Regions from separate parts of the Thermus albus genome, predicted to be linked through region 2. Evidence: riboswitches for the same ligand, from Rfam matches in the RefSeq annotation. Region 2 holds a riboswitch; the other holds the start of a gene.
What was found. A riboswitch is a leader RNA that binds a small molecule or an ion and turns the genes downstream of it on or off. The one in region 2 is predicted to bind fluoride.

Region 1: it holds a riboswitch for fluoride, as region 2 does, so the genes downstream of both, L0D18_RS09885 (MutS-related protein) here and L0D18_RS01780 (cation:proton antiporter) in region 2, are expected to answer to the same signal.

Annotation. Positions count from the first base shown of each region.
Region 1 covers NZ_JAKTNR010000010.1:16,582-30,680, forward strand. The annotation lists gene L0D18_RS11975 (MutS-related protein) at 1-1,450, opposite strand, end outside; gene L0D18_RS09885 (MutS-related protein) at 1,447-3,006, opposite strand; fluoride riboswitch at 3,042-3,103, opposite strand; gene L0D18_RS09890 (hypothetical protein) at 3,114-3,551, opposite strand; gene L0D18_RS09895 (sensor histidine kinase) at 3,548-4,819, opposite strand; gene L0D18_RS09900 (response regulator transcription factor) at 4,816-5,478, opposite strand; gene L0D18_RS09905 (c-type cytochrome) at 5,478-5,936, opposite strand; gene L0D18_RS09910 (Nramp family divalent metal transporter) at 6,025-7,257, shown strand; gene L0D18_RS09915 (NHL repeat-containing protein) at 7,337-8,260, shown strand; gene L0D18_RS09920 (ABC transporter ATP-binding protein) at 8,532-9,800, opposite strand; gene L0D18_RS09925 (ABC transporter permease) at 9,809-11,473, opposite strand; gene L0D18_RS09930 (hypothetical protein) at 12,013-12,765, shown strand; gene L0D18_RS09935 (cupredoxin domain-containing protein) at 13,350-13,973, opposite strand; gene L0D18_RS09940 (sigma-70 family RNA polymerase sigma factor) at 13,970-14,099, opposite strand, start outside.
Region 2 covers NZ_JAKTNR010000001.1:348,166-362,264, forward strand. The annotation lists gene L0D18_RS01735 (MDR family MFS transporter) at 1-1,873, shown strand, start outside; gene pxpB (5-oxoprolinase subunit PxpB) at 1,878-3,425, shown strand; gene L0D18_RS01745 (Sec-independent protein translocase subunit TatA/TatB) at 3,716-3,943, shown strand; gene L0D18_RS01750 (DUF5009 domain-containing protein) at 3,947-4,948, opposite strand; gene L0D18_RS01755 (polysaccharide deacetylase family protein) at 4,945-6,069, opposite strand; gene L0D18_RS01760 (hypothetical protein) at 6,512-7,153, opposite strand; gene L0D18_RS01765 (MFS transporter) at 7,157-8,275, opposite strand; gene L0D18_RS01770 (hypothetical protein) at 8,426-8,887, opposite strand; gene L0D18_RS01775 (universal stress protein) at 9,270-9,689, opposite strand; gene L0D18_RS01780 (cation:proton antiporter) at 9,763-10,923, opposite strand; fluoride riboswitch at 10,966-11,027, opposite strand; gene L0D18_RS01785 (DUF4143 domain-containing protein) at 11,184-11,600, shown strand; gene L0D18_RS01790 (sensor histidine kinase) at 11,836-12,909, opposite strand; gene L0D18_RS01795 (response regulator transcription factor) at 12,906-13,577, opposite strand; gene L0D18_RS01800 (hypothetical protein) at 13,645-14,099, opposite strand, start outside.

The DNA.
Region 1 (14,099 bases), on a different contig from region 2:
GGTCCTGGCCATAGGCGGTGGGCTCGGGTGGAGCCGGCTGCAAGCGGTAGGTGCGCCGGCCGTCGGGAAGCCGCTCTGCCCTCAGGAAAAAGGCCTTTGGATCTCCCATGAAGGCCGCGGCCAGGGTGTAGAAGTGGGTGACGAACACCACCCGCACCCCCCGCTCCACCAAGGCCCGGATCACCCCAACCCCAAGCTCCGATCCCTCCGGTTCGTTGGTGGCGGCAAAGCTCTCGTTGAAGAGGAAAAGGGGAGCAGGGGTTAGGCGGTCCACCAGGCGGCTCAGCCGTTTCAGTTCCTCCTCGAGCTTGCCCGCCTCCAAGGCCGGGTCCTCTTCCCGCTTGAAGTGGGTGAAAAGGCCGTCCACCACCCCGCTTTCGAAGGCCTCCCCCCCTACGAAAAGCCCGGCCTGCATCATGAGCTGGGCGAGGCCCAGGCTTCTTAGGAAGGTGGTCTTGCCCCCCCGGTTGGCCCCGGTGATCAGGATGGGGTTTCTCCCATGGGCCTCGAGGTCGTTGCCCACCGCATGGCCTTGGCGTAGGGCCAAGCCCACATCGTACAGGTTGCGGAAGGCTAGGCGCGTCCCCCGGCTGGGAAAGGGAAAGGCCAGGGGAAGACCCAGGGACTGGAGGCGCCGGAAGAGGTGTACGGCCCCTAGGAGGAAGCCCACCTCGGCCCTAAGGGCCTCGAAAAACCGGGTAACCTCCTCCACCGCCGCGGCCAAGGCCCAAGCGGCCGCGTAGACCCCATGTTCCCGTATCTCCCCCAGGATCCTCGCCCCCGATTCATCCCGGGGGTGGAGGGTGAGGGTAAAGGCCTTAGGCCCTCTCCCCAAAGGCCAACGCCGCCTGGGCGGGGAGGGGTTGAGGAGCACGTAATCCTGCCCCCTCCCCTCCGGGCCCAAGCGGGCTGCCATCCATACCCCGCGCGGGAAGCGCAGAGCCTGGAGGTGGGCTTCCGCTTCCTGGAAAAACCGCGGGGTGAGGTGCTGGGCCAGGCGGGCGCTAAGCTCCGAAAACCCCGGGGAAAAAAAGCGACCATCCCCTGGGGAGGCGTGAAGAAGCCCTAGCAGCTCTTTTAAGCCCCGCAGCAGGGCCTCCATGGCCTTTATGCCCCCGTAGAGATCCGGGCGGTCTCGGCGGAAAAGGCCCCAGCTTTCCCGGCGCTTCGCCTCTAAGGTTTTGTGGGCCAGGCGGTAGAGATTTTCCACCAGCTCGGGCTGGGCTAGGGCCTCCTTTACGCTCCCCTGCCGGTAGAGGATGGCCGCGGGGTCTAAGGCCAGCCCCTGCGCCAATACCTTTCGGGCCACCTCCTCCAAGAAGGAATCCCCCTCGGCCATGGCCTCCAAGACCGCTCCTAGACCAAGGTCGTGCTCCACCTCCTCCCAGGCGAAGGGGAGGGGCCTACTTAGGTCCAGGTCCTCTTGGGGATGTAACAGGCCTACCCTCACGCGCCACCTCCTAAACGCCCCCGTAAGGCGTCATACGTAAGGCCATACGTCTCCGCCAGGGAAAGGGCATAGGCCTTGCCGTCGGCGGGCCTTTCCCGGATTCGGAAGGTCCTCTGGGCAGGGTCCTTGGGGTTCACCTCCGCCACCAGGCTCTTAACCCCTTTAAGCCGGGCTAGTTCATCCAGGAAGGTAACCATCACCGTAAGGCTCCCCTTCTCCCTGAGCCTATCCAGGAGAAACCGACCGATGGCTCGGGCATCCAGCAAGGCCGCCGAGGCCAAAGGTTCGTTTAAGAGGACCAGGGACTGTGGGCTAGCCTGATCCAAGAGCTCCTTAAGGCGCACCAGGTCCGCTTCCAGCTTGCTCCTGGGATCCTCAGGGTTTTCCCGGGCCTCAAAGTGGGTGAGGATCCGCTCAGGCAAGCTAAGCCTCGCCCTCCTTCCGGGCACGGGAAGGCCCAGGGCGAAGAGGTGGTGGAGCTGGCCCACCATGCGGGCGAAGGTGGTCTTGCCCCCTTGGTTGGCCCCGCTGACCAAGAGGATCCTCTCCCCCTCCACCAGAAAGTCGTTAAGCACCGGCTTTTTGCCCTCCGCCACCAGCTTGGCCCCCAGGACGAGGTCAAAGGCCTCTTGGGCGAAGTAGGGAGGGTTTTCCCCGGCCTCGGGGTAAGTGAAAGGCAAGCCCGCCTTGCGCAAGGGGGCGATGAAGTCCAAGTAGGCCAGGAAGAAGCGGGCCTCCCGTTCCAGCTGCATCAGGACCGGATCTACAAACCTCTGGTGCCCCTGATATAGGGAGCCCACACGGGCAAAGGCCTGGGGAAAGAGCTCCGCCAGGCGGTCCAGGATCCATTCCTCGATGTGGTTCAGCCAGGGGTTTGCCTCTGCCCCCCCCTGGGGGAGGCGGGGTACTTTGGAACCCCCAGGCCCGAAGAAGGGGCGGAAGGTCTCCTTGACCCGTTCCCCATAGTCCTCCCCGCCCTGGTAGGCCTGAACTACGAGGCGCCCCTCGTGCACGTGAAGCCTATAGCGCACCTCATCCAAGCCCTCCTTGGCCTCCGCCACCTCCTGGCGAAAGGCCGAGAAGGCCGGGTCCTCCTGGTAGGCAACCAGGTAGGCCGCGTAGGACCTGAGCCCTTGCGAGCGCGGGAAAGCCTTTTCCCAGGCCCCCCTTAGGCTTTCAAGCCCCCCGATGTAGGCGCCGGCCGCCTGCAAAAAGTAGAGGGCCTTCTGCCAGGAGTGCCGGGTCTTCTCGGCGAGCCCCAGGAACCCCCGCACCGCCTCCATGGTCCGCAGGAAGCCCCTAAGGGGGAGCGAGGCCTCCCCTTCCTCAAGCTCCCGGGCCACGGCCTGGCGGTGGGCCAGGGAAGCCCCATCCCTTAGGGGGCTACGGAAGAACCCCTCGAGGCCGTATCCGGCTTGCGCCGAGAAAAGAAGCCCCTCCAACTCGTCCAGATGGAGGTCCGGGAAGTAGGATGGCCTGGAAACCTCTGGGTAGGTTAGCGAAGAAGGCCCCATGAGGCTAGGGATCTTCTCTGGGATCTTTGCACCCTTAACCATGGCCCCCTCCGGATGAAGGAAAAACTCCTACCGGCACGCCGGTAGGAGTCATCAGCCCTCGCGGGCGGTTCAGGCGGACTCCATCGCCCTAACCCAGTATAACCCCCCTAGGGCTTCTTGGGCGCAGCCGTGGAGACATGGGCTCCGCCGTGGGCCATGGGCGCCGAGGCCTTCACCGCCTCAAGCCTCCCATCCTTACCGATGGCCACATGGCGGTTTTTCAGCAGGGTGGACAGGGCGTAGGTGTTCTTGCCGATCCGCACCCTTAGGCCCTCGAGGCTCGAGGCCTTGCCCACGATGGCGTAGCGGTAGCTGAGCCCTTTAGGAAGGGCAAAGACCACGTAGGCCGCCTTGTTGAGCTCCTCCGCCGTGGGCAGCATCCCCTTTCCCGTCTGCCAAAGCGCCTGCCCCTTGGCGTCCTCCAAAACCAGGGCGGTCCCAGCAGGCAACGCCCTCGGGGGAAAAACGCTGGACACCTTAAGGCCACCCGTAGATGCCGCCAAAGCCAAGGCCGTAGCCACCAACAACCCCATGATCCGCTTCATCGCTTCACCTCCGGAGCATCCGCTCCAGAGCCCATTGCAAGGGGAGAAGCTGAAGGGAGCCTGAAGCTCAGCCGCACCAGGAGCCCCTTCTCGTTTACCCAGGAAAGCTCGGCCCCCAAGGCCTCGGCCACCTGGCGCACCACCCGCATCCCCAGGCCTTCGCGGGCCCGGGCGGAGAGGCCTGGACCCCCGTCCTGCACCTCCAGGTAGGCCCGGCCTTCCTTCAGGCCCGTTCGCAAGAAAACCGTGCCCTGGCCGTGAACCAAGGCGTTGTGCACCAGGTTGTTCATCACCCGCTCCAGCAGGCGCGGATCTGCCTTAACCCATGCCGTCTGGCCTTCCAAAACCAATTCCCGGCCCCGGGCCACGAAAAGGGGCTGAAACCTATCAAACACTACACCGGCCAGCTCGTTAAGGTCCACCTCCACCAAATGGAGGTCCTGGGCTTGAGCCCGGGTAAGGGCCAGGAGGTTCTCCGCCAGGGCCTCCAGGCGCTCCGCCTGGATTTTCAGCTTAGAAAGGGTCTCCCGTTCCAGGCTCGGGGCCCTAAGAAGGCGCTCCAGCCCCACCCGAAAGGCGGTAATGGGGGTGCGCAACTCGTGGCTTGCCAGAGCCCAAAACGCTCGTTCCCGCTCCCTCTCCTCCTTAAGGGTACGGAGCAGCTTGGCGAATGCCTGGGCCAGGCGGGCCACCTCGTCCTTGCCCTCCGGGGGCTCCACCACCTGGAAACGGGATGCCCCTTCGGCCAAACGGCGCAAGGGGGTAAGGGCCAGGCCCACCAAAAAGTAAGCCACGAGCGCGGTCACCCCTCCCAGGAGAAGGGAGAGGGGCAGGCCCAGGCGCAGGTAGAGGAGGGCTAAGCGCTCCACGACCCCTAGGGGCTGGGCCACCACCAGGCGGTAGCCCTGCTCCTGCCGGGCCAGTACCCGCCACCCCGCCAGGCTCCGGGCCTTCTCCTGCTCCACGGTGCGCAGCATGGCGGGGGCCGAGGCCAAGCCCCCCTGCCATACCAGCCTTCCCCCCTGGTAAAGCCAGGCCGTCCCAGGGAAATCCCCTCCCAGGACCTCGTCCTCCACCTCCGGGGGCACCAGGTGATCCGGGGCCGCCCGGGCCGCCTCCAGCAGAACCCTGGCCTGGAGCTGGAGGGCCCGGTCCACCTCAGCTAAGGCCAGCCGGGTCAGCAACACGCTGGAGGCCCAAAGGCCTAGCCCCAAGCCCAGCACGGCCAGAAACCCGGCAATTAGGGCTAGGCGGGTGCCCAAGCTCATCCGGAAACACGGTACCCCAGGCCCCGCACGGTTTCAATGACCCCTTCCCCCAGCTTTTTGCGCAAGTTCTTCACATACACCTCCACCAGGTTGGAAGCCCCCTCGTAGCCGGGGCCCCAGATGCGCTCCAGGATCTCCTCTTTGGAAAAGATCCTCCCCGGGCTCAAAAAGAGAAGCTCCAACACCTGGTACTCCTTGGCGGTTAAGGTTACCGGAACCCCGGCCTTAAAGACCCGCCGCGCTTCCACCTCCAAGGCCACGTCCCCCACCTCCACCCGCCTGGGGCGCACCTCCCCCCGGCGGAGGAGGGCCCGGATACGGGCCACCAGCTCCGGCAGGGCAAAGGGCTTGGGCAGGTAGTCCTCCCCCAGGTCCAGCCCCCGCAGCCGGTCGTCCAAGGCGTCTTTGGCGGTGAGGAAGAGGATGGGTTGGGCGAAGCCCGCCTCCCGCAATGCCTGGGCCAGGCGGAACCCGGCTTCCTCCCCCTCGGGTAGGCGGACATCCAGAACCAAAACCTGAAAGGGGTGCTCCCAAAGGGCCTCCCAAGCCTCCTCCTGGGAGGTGACCCAGACCACCTGAAAGCTGAACTCCTCCAGGGCTTGGGCCACGGCCCGCCCCAAGTCTGGGTCATCCTCCACCAGGAGAAGCCTAGCCACCATCAGAGCTTAAGGGATTGCCGCAGGGCGTACACCTTGCTGGGGGTGAGCTTCTTGGCCCGCTCCTTCTTCACCTCCTCCGGGGTGTAGGGCTTAAAGCCGGCAGGAGGTTTATTGCCGAAGCTGGTGGCCACGTAGTTGAGGATGGAGGCGATCTGGTCGTCCTTCAGCTGAGCCTCCCAGGCGGGCATGTTGCCATTGTAGGTCTGCCCCTTCACCCGAATGGACCCCTGCAGGCCATAGAGGACCAGGTCCACCAGATAGGTGCGTCCCTCCTTTTTGGCCAGGATCTCCTGCACGTGCCCCGCCAGGGGAGGAAAGGCGCCGGCAATACCCTGGCCGTTGGCCTGGTGGCAGCTGGCGCAGTACTGCCCGTAAAGGGCCTGCCCGCTCTGGCCCAAGGCCAAACCAAACCCCAATCCCAAGGCCAAAACGCCCATCTTGTAAACCAGCCTTCCCATATGCACCTCCAAGGCCAGCATGGATCCCTTAGCTTAAAGGAACCTGAAATCGGGTGTTCCGGGCCCCAGAGTGTGCTATCTTGGCGGTATGGGTTTTTTAGGTTTACCTAAACCCCGGCCCTGGTGGTGGTACCTGGGCCCGGGTTTCATCGTGTCCGTGGGCTACATGGACCCGGGCAACTGGGCCACCAGCCTCGAGGCGGGAAGCCGCTACGGGTACAGCCTGCTCTTCATCGTCACCCTTTCCAGCGCCATGGCCATCCTCTTCCAGTCCCTGGCGGTTCGGCTAGGGGTGGCCACAGGCCTGGATCTGGCCCAGCATATGAGGCTTCGCCATCCCGGGGTCCTGGGGCGTTTCCTCTTCCTCACCGCCTTTCTGGCCATGGTGGCCACGGATCTTGCGGAATTCATGGGCATGGCGGTGGCCCTTAACCTCCTCCTGGGACTCCCCTTGGTATTGGCCGCCTGGATCACCGTATTGGACGTCTTCCTCATCCTGTATCTGGAGCGCTTCGGCTTCCGAGCCGTGGAGGCCGCGGTGACCTCCCTGGTGGGGATCATCGGCTTGAGCTATCTGGTGGAGATAGCCTTGTCCAAACCGAGTTGGGCCGAGCTCCTCCCCTCCCTTTTTCTTCCCAACGCCACCTTAGGGGAGCCAGGGGCCCTCTACCTGGCCCTGGGTATCCTGGGGGCCACGGTGATGCCCCACAACCTCTTCCTGCATTCGGCCCAGGTGAAGACCCGCCTAGGGGAAAACCTGAAGCGGGTACACCGCCTGCTCCTGGTGGATACCTTCTTGGCCCTCACCGGAGCTTGGCTGGTGAATGCCGCCATCCTGGTCATGGCGGCCGCCGTCTTCCACCAGCGGGGCCTGGTGATCGCGGATCTGGCCCAGGCCTACCACACCCTAGCCCCCCTCTTGGGACCCCTGGCGGCCACGGCCTTTGGCGTGGGCCTCCTGGCGAGCGGGCTTTCCAGCACCACCACCGGTACCCTGGCGGCCCAGGTGGTGGTGGAAGGGTTCTTGCAGGCTCGGGCGAACCCCGCCCGGCTCCGCCTCCTGGTGCGGCTCTTGGCGGTCCTCCCCGCCTCCTTGGCCCTGACCCTGCACGCCTCTCCCATGGCCCTCATCGTCTTTTCCCAAGTTGTGCTCTCTTTGCAACTTCCCTTTACCCTCTTCCCTTTGGTACGCCTCACCTCAGACCCCGCCACCATGGGGGCCTGGGCCACGCCTTTTTCGGTCCGCCTCCTGGCCTGGGCGGCGGCCCTTTTGGTCCTCGGGCTAAACCTCCTGCTCCTAGTCCAAGCCATGGGGGCGTGAGGAGGGGCATCCGGGCCCAGGAGGCCGCCCTTGGGCCGATTTCAGGCGCCTTTCAGGTTGGGGCCCTTTCCTTTAGCCTATGAGGCCTCGCCCCCTGGTCTACACCCTCTTGGTGTTCCTCCTTCCGGCCCTGGCGGCCAAGCCCCTGGATAAGGGGCTGGTGATCGCGGATGCCGGAAATCACCGCTTGGTGGAGCTTTCCGGGGAGGGCCGCCTGGTGCGCATCGTCCCCTTACCGCGGCCCTTTCGCTACACTGACGACGTGTTCCTGGATCCCAAGAGGCCCGTGGCCTACATCACCGATCCAGAAGTGGATGCGGTGGGTGCGGTGCGCTACCCCTCGGGCCAGCTGCTTTGGCTCTACGGAACACCGGGCCGCCCCGGGCGGGGTCCCGGTCAGCTCAACAACCCCGACGACCTGGTCCCCCTTCCCTCAGGCCTCCTGGCCGTGGCCGATATCAAAAACTGCCGCGTCCTCCTCCTTACCCCGGAGGGAAAGCTCACCAAGGTCCTCGGGCAAACCGGCACCTGCCGCAACGCGGATGGCTTCTTCAACAAGCCCAACGGGGCCTTCCCCCTAGGCAAGGACCGCCTCCTGGTGACAGAGATCGTGGGCCACGACGTGGCGGTGGTGGACCTCAATGGCCACCGCCTGGCCACCTATCCCCTCCCCCTCCACTACCCCTCGGACGCCAACCTGACCCCATGGGGAACCGTCTTGGTGGTGGACTGGTGGTCTCCGGGAGCGGTGTTGGAGCTGGACCTGAAAGGCCACGTCCTCTGGCGCTATGCCCCCACGGGAAAGGAGGCGCGCCTCAACCACCCCTCGGTGGCCGTGGGGCTAGGGAATGGCCTCGTGGTCCTTACCGACGATTGGCGGCACCGGGTCTTGGTTCTGGATCGCAAGACCCAGCGGGTGGTCTTCCAGTATGGGAAGACGGATACGCCAGGGGATGGCCCGGGCCTCCTGCGCAACCCCGACGGGCTGGACCCCTTCCGCTGAAAGGCCCCAAAGTCATAGCCTGTGGCCTTGGGCATCCCCAAGCTGAAGAGGGCGGGAACCCCGTCCCTAGGACCGCTTTGGGAAAACGAACAGGGGCAAAACCACCGCCATGAAGTCCATCTCGTGGGCTAGTTTATCCACCACAACCTTAAGGCGACCCTTCCCGGCTGAGCTCTCTATAGCCCATTCTTCGGGATGGGCTGCCCTCCCTACTGGGATGGCCCAAGGCCTCCTTGGGGGTCAGACCCCAGCTGGGCTCCGCCCGGGCCATTTAGGATTGGGGGGCTCGAGGCTCCTTGGGTAGGGTGAGGATCCCCGCCCGTTCGTCGTACCCTAGGAGTCCCGCATAGCGGCCCCACTCCAGGATTACCCCAAGAACCTTCTTGGCCTCGGGCGCGGGCAAATGGTCCTGAAGCCAGGCCAGGACCCGCTCCTGGGAGAGGCGCCTCCGTTGGAGCAACAACCCGTGGATGCGGCGCAGGAGCGGCACCTCTCTCACCAGGTGTTCGGCGAACATCTCCTGGCGTTCCTTCGGGCCGGCCTCAGCCCAGGCCATACCCGCAGGGGTTAGCTCCACATCCCCCCGCTCCACACGAGCAAAGCCCAGGAGTTCCAAGGCCTCCAGGAGGGGGAAGAGGTCGTCCACCTCCAAACCCTCCTCCTCCGCCAAAAGGGGTAGGTCGGCCTTCCCCCCAAAGCGGGCGATGGCCTCGGCCAGGCTCATGAGGGCCCCCACCTGGGCCTCCGGAAGGCGCAGGAGCTCCTCTTCTAGCCTCTGTTCCACCACCTCCCTGAGGGTCAGGATCTCATAGATCTGGTCCACCAGGGACCGAAAGCGCGGGTCCTCGGGCTCGCGGGGGTGGGGAAGGGGGATGGGGATCTCGCGGCCGATGCGGGCTGGGCTGCCTTGGAGGATGAGGGCCCGGTCCGCCAACGCCACGGCCTCCTCGATGTTGTGGGTCACCATGAGGACCGCCTTCGTGGAAAGGCTACCGGCCAGCCAGAGGTCCAGGAAATCCCCCCGGAGCCCCTCGGCGGTGAGGGGATCCAAGGCGGAGAAGGCCTCATCCAAAAGCAGGACCTCGGGTTCCACCACCAAGGCCCTGGCGAAGCCCACCCGCTGCCTCATGCCACCGGAAAGCTCCTTGGGCAAAGCCTCCTCAAAGCCCCGCAGGCCGATGAGGGCGATGGCCTCCCTGGCCCTTTCCATCCGCTCCCGAAGGGGGACACCCCGCGCCTCCAGGCCCAGGGCCACGTTCTCTAACACCGTAAGCCAGGGGAAAAGGGCAAAGCTCTGGAACACCATGGCCACCCCCTCCACGGGACCCTTCACCGGCCTGCCCTTGAAGGACACCTCCCCGCTGTCGGGGGGGATAAGGCCTGCCAGGATGCGCAACAGGGTGCTCTTCCCGCTCCCCGATCGGCCCAAAAGCGCTACGATCTGCCCTTCCTCCAAGGCCAGGTTTACCCCCTGTAGAACGGGGTAGGCGGCCTCCTGAGCCCGGTAGGACTTGGACACATCCTTAGCCACCAAAAGCATGCTCCCCCCTATAGGTGCAACCGCTCCTCCGCCATACGGTACAACCGCCGCCAGAGGAAGCGGTTTAGCAGGACCACGTACAGGCTCATGACCACAATGCCCAGCAAGAGATGGGGTCCTTGCCCCTCCTTGAGGGTCCACTGGGCGATGTAGCTTCCCAGCCCGGTGGCCTCGAGGGTGGTGGTTCCCCACTGCACCACCTCTGCCACGATGGATGCGTTCCAAGTACCTCCGCTGGCGGTGATGAGACCCGTGATGAGGTAGGGAAAGGTGCCCGGGAGTAGAAGCCTGCGCCAAAGGGTCCAGCCCCGCAAACCCAAGACCCTGGCTGCTTCCTTGAGATCCTCCGGCAGGGCCATGCTCCCCGCCACCGCGTTGAAGAGGATGTACCACTGGGTTCCCAAGACCATGAGAAAGGCGGAGAAGTACTCTAAGGAAAGGTGGTAACGAAGGAAGAGGTAGGCGAAAAGGGGGTAGAGGAGGTTGGCCGGGAAAGCGGCTAGGAACTGCAACACCGCCTGGACCTGCTGCGCCAACTTGGGCCTTAAGCCCAGGAGGATACCCACTGGGACCCAGATGAGGGCGGCTAAAACCAGGATTCCCAGCACCCGCGCCAGGGTTAAAAGGCCCAGGACCAAGACCCTGCCCACCTCCCCTAGCCCTAAGGGGGCGATCTGGAGCCAAAGGGCCCTCCCGCCCCAAAAGGCTACCAGGACCAAGGGAGCCAAAAGGACCCAAGGGGGGAGGGTCCACGAGCCTCGAGGCATCCTTCGCTCAAGCGACCAGAGGGACTCCAACAACCAAAGGGAAAAGCCCTCTACGGCCCGGCTTATGGCCTTGGTGCGGCGAAGCAGGTTCAGAAGCCAGCTCCCAGTCGCCGCGGCCCCCGGGCGCTCTTCGTAGACGAACCGCTGGCTCCAGGCCACCAGGGGCCGGAAGAGCAACTGGTCGTAGGCCAGAATCACCAGGAGCATGGTGAGGGTGGCCCATCCCACAGCGGTGAGGTCCCCCTTGGCGATGGCGGTGGCCAGGTAGGAGCCGATTCCTGGAAGATGGACCTCGGTCTTCCCCACGGTGATGGCCTCGGAGGCCACCACGAAGAACCAGCCTCCGGACATGGACATCATGGCGTTCCAGACCAGTCCCGGAAGGGCAAAGGGCAGCTCCAGCCGCACAAAGCGCTGCCAAGGGGAAAGCCTAAAAAGCGTGGCTGCCTCCACCAGTTCCCTGGGGAGCGTTTTCAGGGACTGGTAGAAGCTGAAGGCCATGTTCCAGGCCTGGGAGGTGAAGACGGCGAAGATGGCCGCCAGCTCGTAGCCCAGGGCCTTGCCAGGGAAGAGGGAGGCAAAGGCGGCCACGGTGGCGGCCAGAAACCCCAGGATGGGGACCGACTGCAGGATGTCCAGCAAGGACAGCAATAGGGGCTCGAGGCGGGTCTTGGCCGCTAGGGGGGCATAGATGAGGGTGAATAGGCCCGAGAGCACCAGGGCAATCCCCATGCGAAACACCGTGCGCAGGGCGTACTCGGGGAGATGCCTGGGATTCAGGGAGATCTCCTGGGGTTGAAAGGGGCCTGCCACCTCCCTGGAAGCTTGAAGAAACAGGGCCAGGACAAACACCACCAGCCCCAAGGCCAGCAGGTCGTAGCGGTTGAAGCGTGGGGAGATCCTCACCAGGGACAAAGGCGCCTCCCTTCCGGCCAGGCCGGGGAGGCTCCTCCCCCCTGGCCTCTATGGGGTACTGGACGAAAGCCCTTCTGCCATGGGAAGGGGTCTCAAACCCCAGGCCATTCTAACATCCTAGTCCTCTTCCCCCGGCCTCTGAACCTCCCTACGGCTAAGGCCGTAGGTTGGCAGCTGCCTGGATCGTGGAATTCGTTCGGCGGTAAAGCTCTCCGACCGTGCCCTTCTCCACGGGCGCCGTTTTGGTGAAGGAGCCCAACCCGGTAGGTGGCCCGGTGTGCGAGGTACGGGCTACGCCCGGGTTTCCTCCAGCGACCCAAAGGATGACCTCTGGCACCGGATCCAGCGCCTGGAGGCGTTTTTCCGGGAACAGGGCTGGGTGGACTTTGACGCGGTCGCCGGGATGGGCTCCGGGCTGAGCGGGCTGCTTTGCCCACCAGTTCAACCTGCAGCGCCTGGCCCAGCAGGGGATCCGGGCCCAACGCCAGCCCCTATCGGGCCTTTCCCTTGGGGGTAGGCCCGCCCTTGGGGTGCTGAGCCAGATCGTCTTTCAGGGCCAAAACTACACGGACCTGGCCGTCTATACCGTGGATGGGGGCCGGGTCTACGCCCTGCAACTCACCGCGCCCGCGCAGGTATTTGCCCAACTGCAGCCCCTCTTCCAGGGGCTTCTAGGGCAGGTACAGCTGGCGGGGGGAAGCACTTCCGCTCCCCTCCTGCCGGGCTACCCCGCTTCCCCACCCGGGATGCCAGAGACCCCAGGCTACCCCATGCCCGGGCCCGGGGGCACGGGCCCGGGCATGCCCTCCCTGCCCCCGTCGCCTACCCTTACCGCCGCCCAGCCCTCCTTCACCCCCCCTGCTGACCGGGTGGTGCAGCTTCGCTACGGGAAGGAGGTGGGGGATGGACGTCAGTTCGCCGTGGCTTTAGGGGGACTCTACTACCGCATCGAGCCCGCGGGAAACGGGCGCTGGCGGGTGACGGAGGTGGTGGAGGACACAGAGGGAAAAAGCGAGGAAACCTACCTCCTGGACGGACTGGGCCTAGAGGAGGGGAAGGAGGTGCTCCTGCCCCCCGTGTGGCATACGGGAAGGACCAACATAGGGGGGGACACCTTCGCCCGCGTGGCCCAAGGGGACTTGATCCTCTATAGCCTTCAGGACGAGAAGAATCGCATAGAAATCGCCTACCGTAAGGACGGTTGGTTAGCCTACTTTATCTACTGCGACTTCTCCAAACCCCGTAACCCCTGCACCCGCTATAGCCTCAAGGAGGTCCGCTAGGCATCCGGGGTCCTTTCCGTTGCTGAGGCTGGCGGTGCATTTGGGGTATAGGGTAGGGGCTCCAAAGGGGAGTCTTGTGGGTGGTTACCGGTTTGGGCCGGAGTAGGGGTTGGCCATTGGTGGGCCAAGGATGTAGAGGGAGGAAGGTTTCCGGGATCTCTTGGTCTATGCCCTGGGGCTTTTGGTGGGGGGGTTGCGGGACTGGGTATAGGGTGCAGGGCCCGGGGGATTGAAGGGCTAGACTTTGTAAAGAAGACAACGGGGTCTGATACCATCCCGCTCTGGCTTGCGCCAGGGTGGGGGCCTCGGGATTAAATACTGACACGTGGTCAAAACCAAGGGAATGCCAAGGTGCAAGCCTGAGATGCGAGCTGCAAGGTCCGGGCTACGCCCGTAACCGCTCGTGCCATGGGCGCAGCCCGTACCTTGGCCTTTCGGGTAAACGGGCTTGTATAAGCAGGGGGGTCTTTCCCTGCAAGATAGCCGTGCGGCCAGCCTGGAGAGGGGGCAGGGTTTAAGCCTTAGGGGGTGGATGGTGGGACCCCCTTGCCTGGCTGAGGCGCCAGCGGAGGGCCGGGGAAGGACTACGGCCCCACCTCTAGGCTAAATGTCATGTAGGGGTGGATTTTGCAGTAGATCTGGTAGGTTCCCGGCACCTGGAAGGCGTAGCGGAACTCTGCCCCAGGAGCCAGGATGCCGCTATCAAAAAGGCCCGTGCCCTCGGTTACGGTGTGGAGAGCCTGGCCCTGGTTCTTGAAGACCACAAGGGTGCCTGGGGCTATCCGAAGGGTATCGGGCCTGAAGGTATGGTCCACCAAGGCTACCTCTAGTTCAGCCAGGGGAGGGGGCGCCGTGGGGGGTGGGGCCTTGGTGGAAGGGGCGCAGGCTCCGCGGTAGCCGAACCAGCTAAGCCAGCTAAGGAGGATCGCCCCCAACGCGGCCACCAGCACGCGTCGGCGGGAGAGAAGCCCCGGGTGCCGAGTGGCCGGGGAGGGGGTAAGCCGCTCGCGTAGCTCATCCTCCCACCCCGGAGGGATGGGCAGCGGCTGGTGGGCGGCCAGGTGGCCTAAGGCCTCGAGGTGGTCCCGGTAGACCGCCCGACAGGAGGGGCAGCGGCGCACGTGGCGTAGGATAGCTTCCCGCCGCTCCTCGGGCAGGGTATCCAGGGCCAGGGCCACAAGGGTGTCGGGATCGGGGTGGGTCGTCATAGATGTGCCCTTAACCTCTCCAGCGCTCGCCGCAGGCGGCTTTTTACCGTTCCCAAAGGCCACCCCAGCGGGAGGGCCAGCTCGCTATGGCTGTACCCGTGAAAGTAGGCCAGTTCTAAGAGCCGC
Region 2 (14,099 bases):
CATCTTCGGGCGCCTCACCGAGCTCTTCTCCCGCAAGGCCATCTTGTTTTGGGCGGTGGCCATCTTTCTTTTGGGTTCCGCACTCTCCGGCCTTTCCCAGAACATGGGCCAACTGATCCTTTTCCGGGGCATCCAGGGGGTAGGGGGTGGGGCCCTTTTTGCCCTGGCCCTCACCACCATCGCGGTGCTTTTCCCTCCCCGGCAGCGGGGCAGGCTGGCGGGGGCCTTTGGGGCCATCTTTGGGCTTTCCTCCGCGGTGGGGCCCTGGCTGGGCGGCCTGCTCACCGATCATCTGTCCTGGCGCTTCGTCTTTTACATCAACGTGCCTGTGGGAGGGGTAGCCCTCTGGTTCATCCTGCGCTACATGCCCCGGCTAAGGCCTCAAGGGGGGGAGCCCTTTGACTTCCTGGGGGCCTTTCTCCTGATCTCCTGGGCGGTGCCCCTCATGCTGGCCTTATCCTGGGGCGGGAGTACCTACCCTTGGGGCAGCCCTGTCATCTTAGGCCTCTTTATCGGAGCCTTTCTGGGCTTGCTCCTTTGGGCCATATCCCAGCTTCGTCTTCCGTACCCGCTTTTAGACCTATCGGCCTTCCGGATGCGGGTCTTCAGCCTTTCGGCGCTGGCCGCCTTTTTCTACGGGCCGGCCTTCCTCGGCGCTGTGGCCTTTCTTCCCCTTTACCTACAGGTGGTCAAGGGGGTCTCCGCCAGCCAAAGCGGGGTTACGGTGCTGCCCTTGGTCCTTGGGGTCATGGTGGGAAGCCTCGGGGCTGGGCAGCTTTTGGCCCGCTTTGGGCGGTATAAGGTCCTCTTGATCGCTAGCGCCACCTTTATTTTGGCCATGTTCCTCCTTCTGCACTTTGCCCTCACGGTGGAGACTCCCCTTGGGGTGGCCGTGGGCCTCTTCTTCCTGCTGGGCCTCGGCCTAGGACCATCGCAGAGCGTGCTGAACATCGTGGCCCAAAGCGAACTTCCCCAGGAGCGCCTTGGCAGCGGAACCAGCATGGTGCAGTTCATGCGCCAGATCGGTTCCACCATGGGCGTCGCCCTTTTGGGTACCGTCCTGGCACAAAGCCTAACCCAGGTCACGGGCGAAGCCCGTACCTTGGACCTGGCCCAGGCCTTCCCCTCTGGGGGATCCACCTCCCCCATGGTCCGGGCGGGCGAAGGGATCGCCTTGGACTTGGACCGGGAGTTTAACCGTTTGGAGGACCTGGTGGTCAAGGCCCTAAAGGGGGACGAAGGGGCTTACCGGATGCTTTCGGAGGACCCTTTGCTGCCGGAAGGGTTTAGGAAAAGCCTCCTGCCCGGGGGAATTCCTGCCCAGTTCGCTGAACTCCAAAAACTGCTGGAAAAGGCTTTGGAGGGCGATGAGGATGCGCGCAAGGCCCTTCTAGCTAACCCCACCTTACCCCCAGAAGCCCGGGGCCTCCTGCTCCCGGGTGGGATAGCCCAGGGCACCCTTTCCTTGCTGGAGAGGGCTTGGAGGGGGGATCAAGGGGCTAGGGAAGCCCTTTTGCGCTTGCCGTGGGGGCCGAGCCTGGAGGGGTTTTTAGCCCAAGAGCCCCCTCCGGCCGTGAAGCCAAGGCTGCTAGCCCACCTTAGGGCCGTGGAGAAGGAGGCCGTGGCCCAAGCAGCCACACTCCTCAAGCAGACGGAGGAGAAGGCCCTCTCCCAGGTCCCTGCCCAGGTGGTGGCGCGCCTCGAGGGGGTGAGGCTGCGGCTTAAGGAGGCCTTAAAGGAGGGCATCGTGGAGGCGTTGCGCCGGATATTCCTTTTCAGTGCCGCTTTTGTTGGCTTTTCCCTCCTTGCCCTCCTGGCCTTGCCGGATAAGGAGCTATCGGGGAGCCTTGGGCCCCGCCCTTCGCTAGAGTGATGGGGTGGAGGGTTTTTACCTGGTCTTCGGGGAGGGGCTTTCCCGGGAGGCTAACCTCCAGGCCCAGGCCCTGGCCCGGCTTCTCCTCAAGGCCCCTCCGGAAGGCCTATTGGATGCCATCCCCGCCTACGGCACCCTGTACCTGGAGTTTGACGCCCAAAAGCTTACCCGTCCAAGGCTCCTAAGGCTTCTACGCCGCTTGGCTTCCCACATGGAGGTGACGGGGGAGGAGGAGGGCCGGGTGGTGGATATCCCCGTGCGTTACGACGGGGAAGACCTTTTGGAGGTGGCTAGGCGCACGGGGCTTTCCCTGGAGGAGGTTAAACGCCTACACCAGGCGCCACAGTACCGGGTGTATGCCCTGGGTTTCACCCCCGGATTTCCCTTTCTCGCCCCCGTGCCGGAGCCCTTGCGCTTACCTCGGCGCCCCCACCCCAGGCCCCGGGTCCCCGCCCACAGCGTGGCCATGGCTGGGCCACAGACGGGCATTTACCCCCTGCCTTCCCCAGGAGGCTGGCATCTTTTGGGCACCGCCTTGGTGGCGGTCTACGACCCCCACCGGGAAGAGCCCTTTCTCCTAAGGCCTGGGGACCAGGTGCGCTTTAGGGAGGCGGCGGGGCCAACACCGCCGGAACCTGCCCCCTTGGAGCTCCTTCCCGGGGAACCCAGGCTTCCCGCCTTCCGGGTGGAGGAACCGGGCCTCATGGACCTGGTGGTGGACCAGGGAAGGTTTCTGGCGGGGCATCTGGGCCTGGCCCGTTCGGGGCCTTTGGATCCCTATTCCGCCGCTTTGGCCAACCGGCTGGTGGGAAACCCTCCGGGAACACCCCTCCTGGAGATGGCCTACCGGGGCCCGGTGCTCACCGCCTTAGAGGACCTGGTGGTGGGGTTTGCGGGCTACGGGTTCGTGGCCCTTTTGGATGGGGAAGAAATCCCACCGGGGCAGAGCTTTCTTTGGCCAAGGGGGAAAACCCTTTCCTTCCGGCCTTGGGGGCGGGGGGTGAGGGCGTATTTAGCGGTGGCGGGGGGCCTCGAGGCCCGCCCCTTCCTCCGCTCTGTCTCCCCGGACCTCAGGGGCCGGGTGGGCCGGCCCTTAAGGGAAGGGGATGTGCTGGGGCTCCAGGAGGCGAAAGGGGTGCGGCCGGGCAGGTCCTTCAGCCCAAGGCCCTTGCCAGAGGACTTACGCATCCGGCTTCTTCCCGGGCCCCAGTGCAGCAAGGAGGCCCTACAGGCCCTCCTTTCGGCCCCGTTTTGGGTTGTCCGGGCGGACCGCATGGGCCTGGAGCTCCAGGGTCCGGAAGTGCCCGGTGGGGAGGGTCTATCCGAGGCTACCCCCCTTGGGGGCATCCAGGTTCCCCCATCGGGTCGGCCCCTGGTGCTTTTGGCGGACAAGGGTAGCCTGGGAGGTTACGCCAAGCCGGCCCGGGTTAGGGCCGAGGACCTTTGGCTTTTGGGCCAGGCCTGGCCCGGGGCGGTGTTACGCTTCATGGGTGAGCCTGGCTGCCAGGGAGGAGGTACCCTCTCCCCCGTGGAAAGGCTCCCGGGAGGGTAGCCTTTGAGGCTCACCAGAAGGGAGCTCCAGTTGGTCTGCGGGCGGGCTTGGGCACCAGGAGTCTTCCCCTTCGGCGCCGCTTTCCCGGGGCCCCCACCCTGGCGCAAGCCAGGGTGGGGGCCCCGGGGAAGCCCTTGGATGGGCGTCATCTGGGTGGAACTCGGGGGACGAAACCCGAGAAAAGGGTATTAGGTCGCGGCCCTGGCCCTATTCCTGGGCCTGCCTTGGGCCTTTCCCAGGGCATTTCCCCCTTCAGCTGGCGTTCAGGTTCTCTGTGTAGGTTAAAGGCTATGATCGATAGCCCTGCCCAGTTGATCGCCATCCTGGTGGTGGCTTTGCTCCTTTTGGGCCCGAGGAAGCTGCCGGAGCTGGCCCGGGGTTTGGGCCAGTCGGTGCGGGAGTTTAAGAAGAGCGTGGAGGGCATCAGCGAGGAGATAAGGAAGGAGGAAAAGGAGGAAGCGGCTAAGCCTCTGGAGCCGGGGGTGGCCCCCAAGGAGGACAAGCCCGGCCGGACCTAGGGGTTAAAGGCGCAGGTGGATTCCCAACCGGTCCAAGATCCCAAACACCAGCCACCACAGGGCGACATAGGCTAGGCTAACCCCATAGCCGCCTAGGGGACCCCAGTGGAGGGCGGCCGAGCCGTACAGCCAGGCCAAGAACCCTTTGAGGAGGGAGAGCTTAAGGGCCACGGGCAGGATGTAGGCCAGCAAGGGGTTCTTGCCGAGGGGTAGCCAAGGGGAAAGCCAGGTGGGGGGAAGATGCCTAAGGATTTGTATGAGGAAACCGCCTAAGGCCAAGGCCAGGAGGAGGTAGGTGGGGGTCCAGTAGGTCTTATCGGGGGGGAGGAAGGGAAGGGCTAGGGCTGCCCCTGCTAGCGCCCCAAAGGTCCAGGGCCATAGGGGTTTACCTATCTGCAGGGTCTCCCCTAGGCGGGTGGCGAGGAGCACGAAGGCCCCGGTAGGGATGGCGGAAAGGAGTCCCCTTAGGCCTAAGGGGGCTAGGTAGGTACGGTTTAGGTGGAGCAGAAGGTTTTGTTCTTCCGTAAAGGTACCAGGGGATACCCCGGGAATGGGGACCACCAGAATGGCCGCGCCATAACCGCCCAGGAGTAGAAGGCTTAGGAGGGTGCGGCGGAGCGGGGGTAGATCGTAAAACCAGGCCCCCATCCAGTAAGCGAGGGCCAGGAGCTGGAGCACGTCCAATGCGAACACCAAGCGACCCGCCTGAAGGCTTGTGAGGCCAAGGCCCAGGAGGAAGAGCAAGGTTACCCGGCGCAGGATCCTGAGCTCGTAGCGCCACTCCGGCATTCCCTTTCGCCTGGCATGGGCACGGCTGAAGGGTATGGCGGTTCCCATGGCCAGGAGGTACCAGGGAAACACCCAGTCGGCCAGGTAGAGGCTTCGGCCGAAAGGACCATGCCCCAGGTAAGCGGGGGCGGTGGACGGCAGGTTGTTGACCAGGAGCATGAGAAAGACGGTGAGGCCTCGGAAGGCGTCCAAAGCCAGGTGCCTTTGGGGGGTCATCGCAGGGCACGCAGCAACCCGCCCACCGGGCCTAGGGTGAGGCCCCGGGTGTGGGCCTTATGGGCCAGGTGGGGGAGGACCCGCAGGGTGGCGAGTACGTTGTCGTGAAGGAGAATGATCCCTCCGGGCCGAAGGTGACCGAGAAGCCGTGACTCCAGCACGGGCCGGGGCAACCCCGCATAGTCTCCGGGGTCGTCGGTCCAGAAGACCGTGACTAGGCCAAGGTCTTTGGCCACTTGAAGTACCGTGCGGTTGAACCTGCCCCCAGGGGGCCGGAAGAGGTGGGGAGGGGAACCGGAGATCTGCTCCAGGACCCGGTTGCACTGGAGGATCTCCTGGCGGATCTCCTCCTCGGGGAGACCCGGGAGCCTTAGGTGGTGGTAGGTGTGGTTGCCGAGCTCATGCCCGGCCGCCACCAGGTCCCGTACCAGATAGGGGTATGCTTCCGCGTTCCTGCCTATGACAAAAAAGGTGGCCTTGAGCCCCAGTCGCTTGAGGAGGTCCAGGAGGAGGGGGGTGAAAAGGGGGTGGGGGGCGTCGTCAAAGGTGAGGGCCGCATAGGGAAGAAGGGGGTTCCCGTGGTAAAGGACGCTGCCTCGGAACCCTGTCCGGGTGGACAGGAGTTGCTCCGCCTTCTCCTTGGCGCGGTAGGCCTCAGGGCCCTCGAGGCGGGGCCAGTCCTCCAGGATCTCCTCTTGGGGTTTTAGAGGAGCGTGGCCCGATCTGAGCCAGAGGCGTTCGTAGCCAAAGGGCTTCCTCAGGCTGAGGAACTCCTGAACCCGTCCCCGGGGCACGCTGGCCGTGAAGAGGGGGAGCTCGGTGTTGAAGGCGTAGGGGGCGGGGTAAAGGCTAAGGTCCACCTCGGCTAAGGATGGACGGGCCTCGATGGCCTCCTTTAAAGCTTTCTGGGCCAGGTGTAAAAGGTCCTCGGGGGTCACCGGACCGGGAACCTGAAGGAGGAGCTGGGCCACCTCTATGTGGCCATTGTCCAGGTAGTTGGCCTTGACCAGGCCGGGCAGGTGGAGAACCAGCGCCGGGAGGCTTTCCGCCGGAAGTGCCTTGGGTGGGGCGGCTCCTTCCACATAGGGAATGGGGGCTAGGGCAAGGAGAGGAAACCACATGGTTACAGCCTATTAGGCCTCCCCCTTCACCGCTAGCCCGTGGTGACCCATCCGTGGGAGGGGGCCGCGAGTCCCTTGGTTGGCCACTGGGCACCTGGGGGTGGTGGAGCCGGACGTCCCCCCTAGGGGGGTGTAGCGCCCAAGGACCCTTCGGGTCCTGTTCCAAAAGGGCCCCAGGGGGCCATCCATCCACAGCACTTATCGGGACGCTCCCAAGCCGGATTCTACCCCCGGTTTGTGGGGCCTCCTGGGGCGCCAAGCTCGCCACATGACCGCAACGTGGCTCCAGGAGGTGACACCCCCTTCCCGCCCAGAGGGGGTGTCGCCCGTGCCGGTGTTTCCCCGGAGGCCCTTTAGTCCTAAGCCCCCTCGAAGTTTCCGCTACCCCAGGACTGGCGCAGCTTCCATCCTGGGGCAGGCCAAGGTGGGGTGGTAGGGGCGGCTATCCGCCTCCGGCATCCTCGGTTATAGCCTGGGCTAGGCGCCGCCTGAGCTCCTCCAGGGGCTCAGGAAAGGCTTTCAGGGCTTCCCCCGGGCGTTCGGCCTTCCTCAGGGCTTCGCTTAGCCGCCCTTCTAAGGCGGCCAGGATGCCCGCGAGCCGAGCCAGGAGGAAGCGTTCGGGGTCAAAGTGGAAGGGTCTACCCAGGAGGCGAAGGGCTAGCACCTCCGCCTCGTAAAGCCCTTCCACCCTGGCCCCAAGGCGCCGAGCCGCCTCTAGAACCTCCAAAAAGGCAAGGAGCAAGGCCTCTTCCCAGCGTTCGGAAGCCTTAGGGGGTTCCCCCGGGGCGAGCCGGCCCAGCAGGGCCAAGGCCCCGCCCAGTTCGGCCCGGAGGCCGGAAAGGTGGAATTCCAGCACTTGCCGGTCGCTTTGACACTTAAAGAGCTCGTAGCGCAAAACCGCGTTTTCCTTGAGGGCAGGTGCGGCCTCTTCCGCAAGGCGGTGGTTTTGCGAGCGAAGGAGGGCAATCTCCTCCTTCGCCTTGGCCAGTTGGGCCTCGAGCTCCTTAATGGCCTCCGCCAAACGGCTTGGGTCCTCGGCGGGATGCGGGAGGGGCTTGGTGCGTTTTCTTTGGAAAGGCCACATGGTTTACCGTCTTAGGCGCGCCAGAAGCGCCAAGAGGGTCAGGAGGGCCAGGCTTTCGCTCAGGATTGAAAAGGCCACAACCCGGGAAGGGGACCCTTCGTAGAGAAAGCCCATGGCGATGCTCCCAAGCAGCCAGAATAGGCCAAAGGCGGTGTCAAAGAGCCCGTAAGCGGAAGCAGTCCCACCCAGGCGGCCTACCCCCGCCCGCATGATGCTTTCCTGGAGCCCAAGAGCTCCGCCCCAAAGGAGGCTACCCGCCCACCACAAGGCGGGATCCTTCCCCAAAAGGGAAGTGGAGGCGGCCAGGGCCAAAAGAGGGACCGCCGTTAGGCTTTTAAGGCCGATGCGGTCAAAGGCCAGCCCTCCGAGAAGGGCGAAAAGGGCGTCGGCTCCCATGGCAAGGGCGTAGAAGAGGGGTATGTACGCCGCCTCGGCGCCAGATTTACCCAGGTGGAAGGCGATGAGTTGGAAGTGGGCGAACCCCATGGCGAAAAGGGCGCTGTAGACAAGGTAGAGGGCGAAGCCTGGGGGCAGGGAAAGGGCCTGGGGCCTTTTGTGCCCGCTGGGCTCGAGGCCCCTTGCCCTAAAAAGAAGCATCAAGGCCAGAAGGGCTGCGGGAAGGAGGGAAGCGAAGCCCAACCGGTAACCCCCCAGGGCCACGCTGAAAGCCACCACTAGGGGCCCTAGGAAAGCCCCCACCTGGTCTAAGGTTTCATGCACCCCGAAGGCCTTACCGTGGCCTACCTCGTCACCCGCCCGGGCTAGGAGGGCGTCACGGGCTGGGGTGCGCAGCCCTTTGCCAAAGCGTTCCAGAAAGATAAGGAGGCTCGCGCCGGCCGGATTCTGGGCTAGGGCGAGGGCTGGGACGGAAAGGAGGTTAACCGCATAACCCAGGTACAAGAGAGGCCAGTGCAAACGGAAGCGGTCAGCAAGCTGTCCGGATGCGAGGCGTACCAGGTAACCCAGGAACTCGCCAAATCCCGCTACGAAACCCACCAGAACCGCGGAGGCCCCCAGGGTCTCCAAATAGACGCCGGAGATGCTTCGGCCGCCCTCGTAGGTAAGGTCGGAAAGAAGGCTTACGAAGCCTATGGCCATTACAAACCGCCAGGCTAAGCCCATTCTTCCTCCAGCAAGCGGTACCCTTTTCCCGTCTTCCAAGGGGTGGTTCGTCGTTTGCGCCACCGCCTTAGGGTGGGAAAAGGCTTGGTACACGTATTCCCGATGGTACGGATTTTGTTCTGAAGGCCGGTCAGGATCAGGATTGGCATGTTACCACCGCTCTATGCGGTCTTCCACCAGGTCCCAGTAGCCGAGGAGGGCACCCCATTCCGCCAAGGCCCGGGCTGCCTTTTCCCCCCTTGGGCTTTTGGGAAAGAGGGGCAAAAGGGCTACCAGGGGCAGGGTAGGGCCGTGGTCGATGAGCAGATCCAGGGCTTCGGGAAAGGGGAGGTTCTCAAGCAGAAAGAGGTGAAGCTTTGAGGGAACCTCCCAGGGGCTATTGAGCCAGGCCTCCCCCGCCTCGGTTAACCTGAAGCCCAGGCCTTCCTGTTGGCAGAGCCCCACCTCCTCAGCAAGGAGGAGGGATTCCAGGGGATCGTCCACAACGTGGCGCAAGGACTCCAGGGCCTGGGGAAAGGGGAGGGGCCCGTGGGACAAGAGTTGCAAGGTGCGGTAAAGGTCTTCGGGGCCCACCCAGACTAGCCTTTGCACCATGGCCACCTCCTTTTCCATTCCCTTTTGGGGCCTTGGGGCTTAAGGGGTGCCGGGGGGGCAAACCTGGGTTCCTCCCCCTGAAGCACCCTGCGGTAGCGGTCTTGGAGGGCGCGGAGATCGTGGATCCACGCTTCTTCCGGGGCCCGGGGAAACCAGTAGGGGCAAGGGCAAAGGCGCCTCCAATCCCCAACCGCGGGTTCCCGGGCCCAGGTGAAGGTGAAGCGGCAGGCAAAAAGGGCCTTCCCATCCACGCGGAAAGGGACCAGGTACAAGCACGCTTGGGGGTGGCTCAGGGCCTCCGGGATAGGGCAGGATAGGCACGCCTCCCGGGTGATGGGGCGATCTCCCTCGGCGCTGCAGCGGCCGTCTCGGCGATAGGGGCAAGGAGGCAGTGGCTCCATCAGTGCACCACCATCACCGCGGAGGGGGCATAGCGGAGAACCCGCTCGGAAACCGAACCCAACATCCAACGCTGCACCGGTGTAAGACCCCTTCGCCCTAGGACAATGAGGTCGTAGCCCTCCTCCCCAGCCACCCTGATCAAGGTTTCGGCGGGATGGCCCACTTGGCTGCGGGTCCTCAGGACCACGCCGCGGCGCGCCGCTTCCCGCTGGGCAAACCGGAAGGCCTCCGCCAGGGGGCCTTTGGCCTCCTCCAGAACCCCTTCCAACTCCATTCCCAGCTCCGCAAACTCCGGCGGCCGTACCACCGCCAGGGCCAGCACCTCCCCGCGGAAGGCCTGGGCCAGCTCCAAAGCTGCCATCAAGGCCTTCTTGGCGGGCTCCGAACCGTCGTATCCCACAAGGATCTTACGGAACATATCCTCTCACCTACCTTTCCTCGTCTATCCTCCCAGCAGGAAAATCCAACTACCCCCTGCCCCTGGGCTAGCATCAGACCTCATCCGCCACCTCCTGGACCTCGGTCCTTTGCATGTGGTGGTGGGGTAAAAAGAAGTGGTTGGCGATCCAGGTGGGCACCACGGCGCTGGCGATGACCGCCGCCACCAAAAGGGAATACTGTTCCTCGGAGATGATCCCGTGGGTTAGGCCATAGAGGCTACTGATGGTACCAAAGGTGAGGCCCGTGGACATGAGTAAGGTGGTGTAGGCGGCATCCCTTCCCCCGTAACGGAAGAGCTGGGTGGTGGGATACACGCCAAGGACCTTGGTGCCCATCTTGGCCAAAAGGAGGATGAGAAAGCCACCCAAACCAGCCACCAGTGCCGGCAGGCTCACCAGGCTCCCCGCCCTTAGGAAGTAAAAGGGGGTGAGGAGACCAAAGGTAAGGGTCCTTAGACGCCGGATCAAACCGTGGTTCTTGCCCACCGTTCCAGCCAAGACCATGCCTATGAGGTAAGCGGGCAGAACCGCCTCGGAGCCGCTCCAGGCGGCTAGGCTTCCCAAGGCGAACAAGGCGAAGAGTAAGAACTTAGCCTCAAGCTCGTAGGTTCCCCCGCCATAACGGGCGAAGAAGGCCCCGGTAAAGCGGAGGAGGTAGAGTCCGACTCCTAGGCCCAAGGCGAAGACCAGGGTGCCCCATCCGAAAGGGGCAAAAAGCAGGCCCAAAGCCAGAACGGTGCCTAAATCGTTCACAAAGCAGGCGGCCAAGATCACTTTGCCAAAGGGGGTTTTGTTCAGGCCAAACTCCAGCATCACCGCATAGACCACGGCCACGCTGGTGGTGGACAGGGCAATACCCGCAAGCCAGCTGGCCCGTGGGTCCCAACCAAGCAGGGTGTGGGCCAAAAGGGCCACCCCCAGGAAAGGTGCGAAAAAACCCGCTAGGCCTATGCCAAATGCCTCCTTCCATTTTTTCCGCAGGGTCTCCGGTTCCAGCTCAGCCCCGGCGAGGAAAGTGAGGACCACGCTTCCCGCACCTGCCAGAAAGGTCACCCACGGGGCTTCGCTGTGAAGGATTCCTTTACCCAGCAGGGCGCCTGCCGCTATGCCCACCAGGATTTCCGTTAGGGCTACGGAGACCCGAAACCAAATGGAAAAGTGAGCCGCCACCAGAGCTAAACCCATCCAGACCGCCGCTACACCCCAGTCCATCGGGCTTCCTCCTTTCTGGGGTAGGAGAAAAGGCTCCTACCCCTTTGGGTAGGAGCCATCAGCCCTGCGGGCGGTTTTAGGCGGGCCCCATCGCCTTGAGCCTATTTTAAGTGAGGAGATCTGAAAGAAATGTGAAGGCCGTCTGCGGTTGGGGGGTGGAAGGAAGCCATGTGTGAGAGGGCTGGGGGGTGAGCAGGGTGGTAATGGTTTCACGTGCTAGTTTAATCGTGATAAATCTCACATAAAGAAGGGCCCCCAAGGTGTACCTGATGGACTCGGGCCTGGCCGCCCATCTCCTCGGCTTTCCCGCGGTGCCCCTGGAGGGAACCCTCTGGGGCCAGCTGTTGGAGGGATTTGTGGTGGGGGAGGTGCTCCGGCTCCAGGCGGCCCAGGAGGGGTTTCGCCTCTACCACTACCGGGAGGCGGGTGGCCTCGAGGCGGACCTCCGCTTTAGGGCCCCTGCTCCAAATCAACCGCCTGGAGTTTCCCCAAGGGGTAGTGGTCCTGGAGGCGAAGGCCAAGGCCATCCTGGGCCCTCAGGACTTCGCCCCCTTGGCCCGCATCAAAGACCGGCTGGAAGCCCGGTTCCTCCCGGGGGGATCCTCTGCCCAGGGGAGGGAGTGGTGGCCTTTGGCCGGGGGCTCCCGGCCCTCTCCTTGGGCTACTTCTGGCTTTAGGGGCCTCATGGGGAGGTGGCCGAGGCCCAAGGGTGGGGGATAGGGGAGAGGGGCGAAAACCCCTCGAGGGCCACCCCGCCGCCCTGGAGAAAAACTGAGCCCGCTTGGGGCAAAGCGTATAATCCGCTCTGGGGTCCCTACCCCAAAGCGGATTAATGGCTTACCACCAAGCCCCGTGTGCCACCGACACTGGCCTAGGTGCCTTAACCTTTCCCGTAAACAGGCCGGAAGCGGCTTAGGCCCGGGAGAGCCAGATGGTAAAGACGGCTCCACCTTCCGGATGATTGCCCGCCTGGATGCGCCCACCCATGGCCTCCACAAGTGTGCGGGCGATGGCTAGGCCAAGCCCGCTTCCTCCTCGGGTGCGGGCGGGGTCGCCGCGGTAAAAGCGACGGAATACCGCTTCTTCCTCCCCGGGTCTAAGCCCCGGCCCCGTGTCCCGGACCGCTATCCGCACCCAGGTGCTCTCCTCCCCCAGTTCCACGGTGATGGTGCCCCCTTGGGGTGTATGGCGGAGGGCGTTGTCCAGGAGGTTGTTGAGCACCCGCCGAATGGCCTGGGGGTCGGCATGGCACAAGGGAGCCTTGCCCCGGAGATTCAGGCTTATTCCCTTGGCGCTAGCCCGGGAGGCGTAGGCCTCCAAGGCCGCCTCGGCTAAAACGGAAGGGTTTACAGGTTCGGGGGATAAGTGCAGACCACCGGTGTCTGCTAGGGTCAGAAGGCGCAGGTCCTCCACCAGGTGCCCCAAAAGCCGCACCTCTCCCTGAAGACGCCTTAGATGCTCGGGGCTATAGGGAAGAAGCCCATCCTCCAGGGCTTCCAAATCCGCCTGCAAAACGGCAAGTGGGGTTCTTAAATCATGGGCTATATCCGAGAGGAGCTGTTTCTCTTGGGCTTCCTTGCGGGCCAGTTCGTCCAAGAGCTGGTTAAACCCTTCGGCCAGCAGGGCTAGCTCATCCTTGCCCCTTACCTGGGCGCGGCGGGATCGCTCTCCCCGCCGGTAGGCCTCAGCCACCCGGGATAGCTCCCGTACCGGACGGACAAGGCCCAAGGCCAACAGGGTCCCCGCGCTCAAGCCCAACAGCATGGCAGCCCCTGCGGATAGGGCAACGGAGGACCTCAGTTCGGCCAGCATCCGCCTTTGGTGAAGCCCCGGCCGGGGGGCCAGAGGATTCCCTGGTCCCGCACCCAGGGCCAGGGCCCTTTCCAGGTGTCCCGAGGCTGCCCGGTAGGCCAAAAACCCGGATAACCCCGCCACCAAGAGGGCTACCAGGGCCATGGATAAGGCAAGCCGTACGGTAAGGCTCATGGCTCTTCCCGCAATCGGTACCCAAAGCCCCGGATGGTTTCCAGCATAAGGGAGCAGGGTCCTAAGCGGGCCCGCAGGTTCTTTATGTGGGCGTCCACGGTACGTTCCTCGGCCTCGGTGCCCAACCCCGCCAACAGCTCTTCCCGGGTGAGGGCCCTTCCTGCCCGGGTGGCAAGGAGGTAGAGGAGGCGCACCTGCGAGGGGGTCAGGGTGAGGTCCTGCCCCCGGCAACGGACGCGAAGGGCCTCCAGGTCTATCTCCAAGGCCCCCACCTGCACATGGCTGGGCGGGCGCACCAGGCCCTGGGTCCTGCGGAGGATCGCCTTGACCCGGGCCACCACTTCCCGGGGGCTGAAGGGCTTGACCACGTAGTCATCCGCACCTAGCTCGAGGCCCAAAAGGCGGTCCACCTCCTCGGCCTTGGCGGTAAGGATCAGGACGGGGGTGCGGTCCTCAAGGCGGATACGTTTCAGAACCTCTAAACCATCCAGCTTTGGCAGCATGAGGTCCAGGAGGATCAGGTCGGGCCGGGCGCGCCGCCAGAGTTCTAAAGCCCTTTCCCCATCTCCTGCCCGCTCGGTACGGAATCCGTTGGCCCGCAGGTAGCGCTCCAAGGTATCGGCGATTTGGGGCTCATCCTCCACCACCAGGACCAGCTCGCCGGGCATGAGCTTAGCTTATAGCAAGAGGGCAAGGCCCCCCTAGACAGGGAACCTTGCCCTTCGCCTTTAGCCTTTACCTACCCCAGCGGGGGCCGAAGGGGCCAAAGCTACCCCCTTGGGGAAAGTACGGGCAGGTGGGATAGCCGGGACCCTGGGGTGCGCCAGGGGCCACGGGCTGGCTGGTGCGCCGGCCGTAGGCCTGGGCCCCCTGGGCTGGCCCATAGGCGAAGCCCGAAGCTGGCCCTATTTCCCGCTGGAGCATGGCCCGGACCACGGCCTGGGTACGGGCTTTCATCAGGGCGGCCTGGGCATCGCTGAGGGAGCCGGCTTTCACCGCCTCGTCTATGGCCGTGTTACGGATCTCCACCAGCTGAGCTTCCAGCTTGGCTGGGTCTACCCCCAGTTCCTGGGCGATTTGGGCCAAGGTTTTGCCTGCTTGGTGTAAGGCGATCAACTCCTCCGGGGTAATGCCCAGAAGGGCGGCTACCTCATCATGCAAGGTGCCCGCAAGCCCCGCCGTCACCCCTA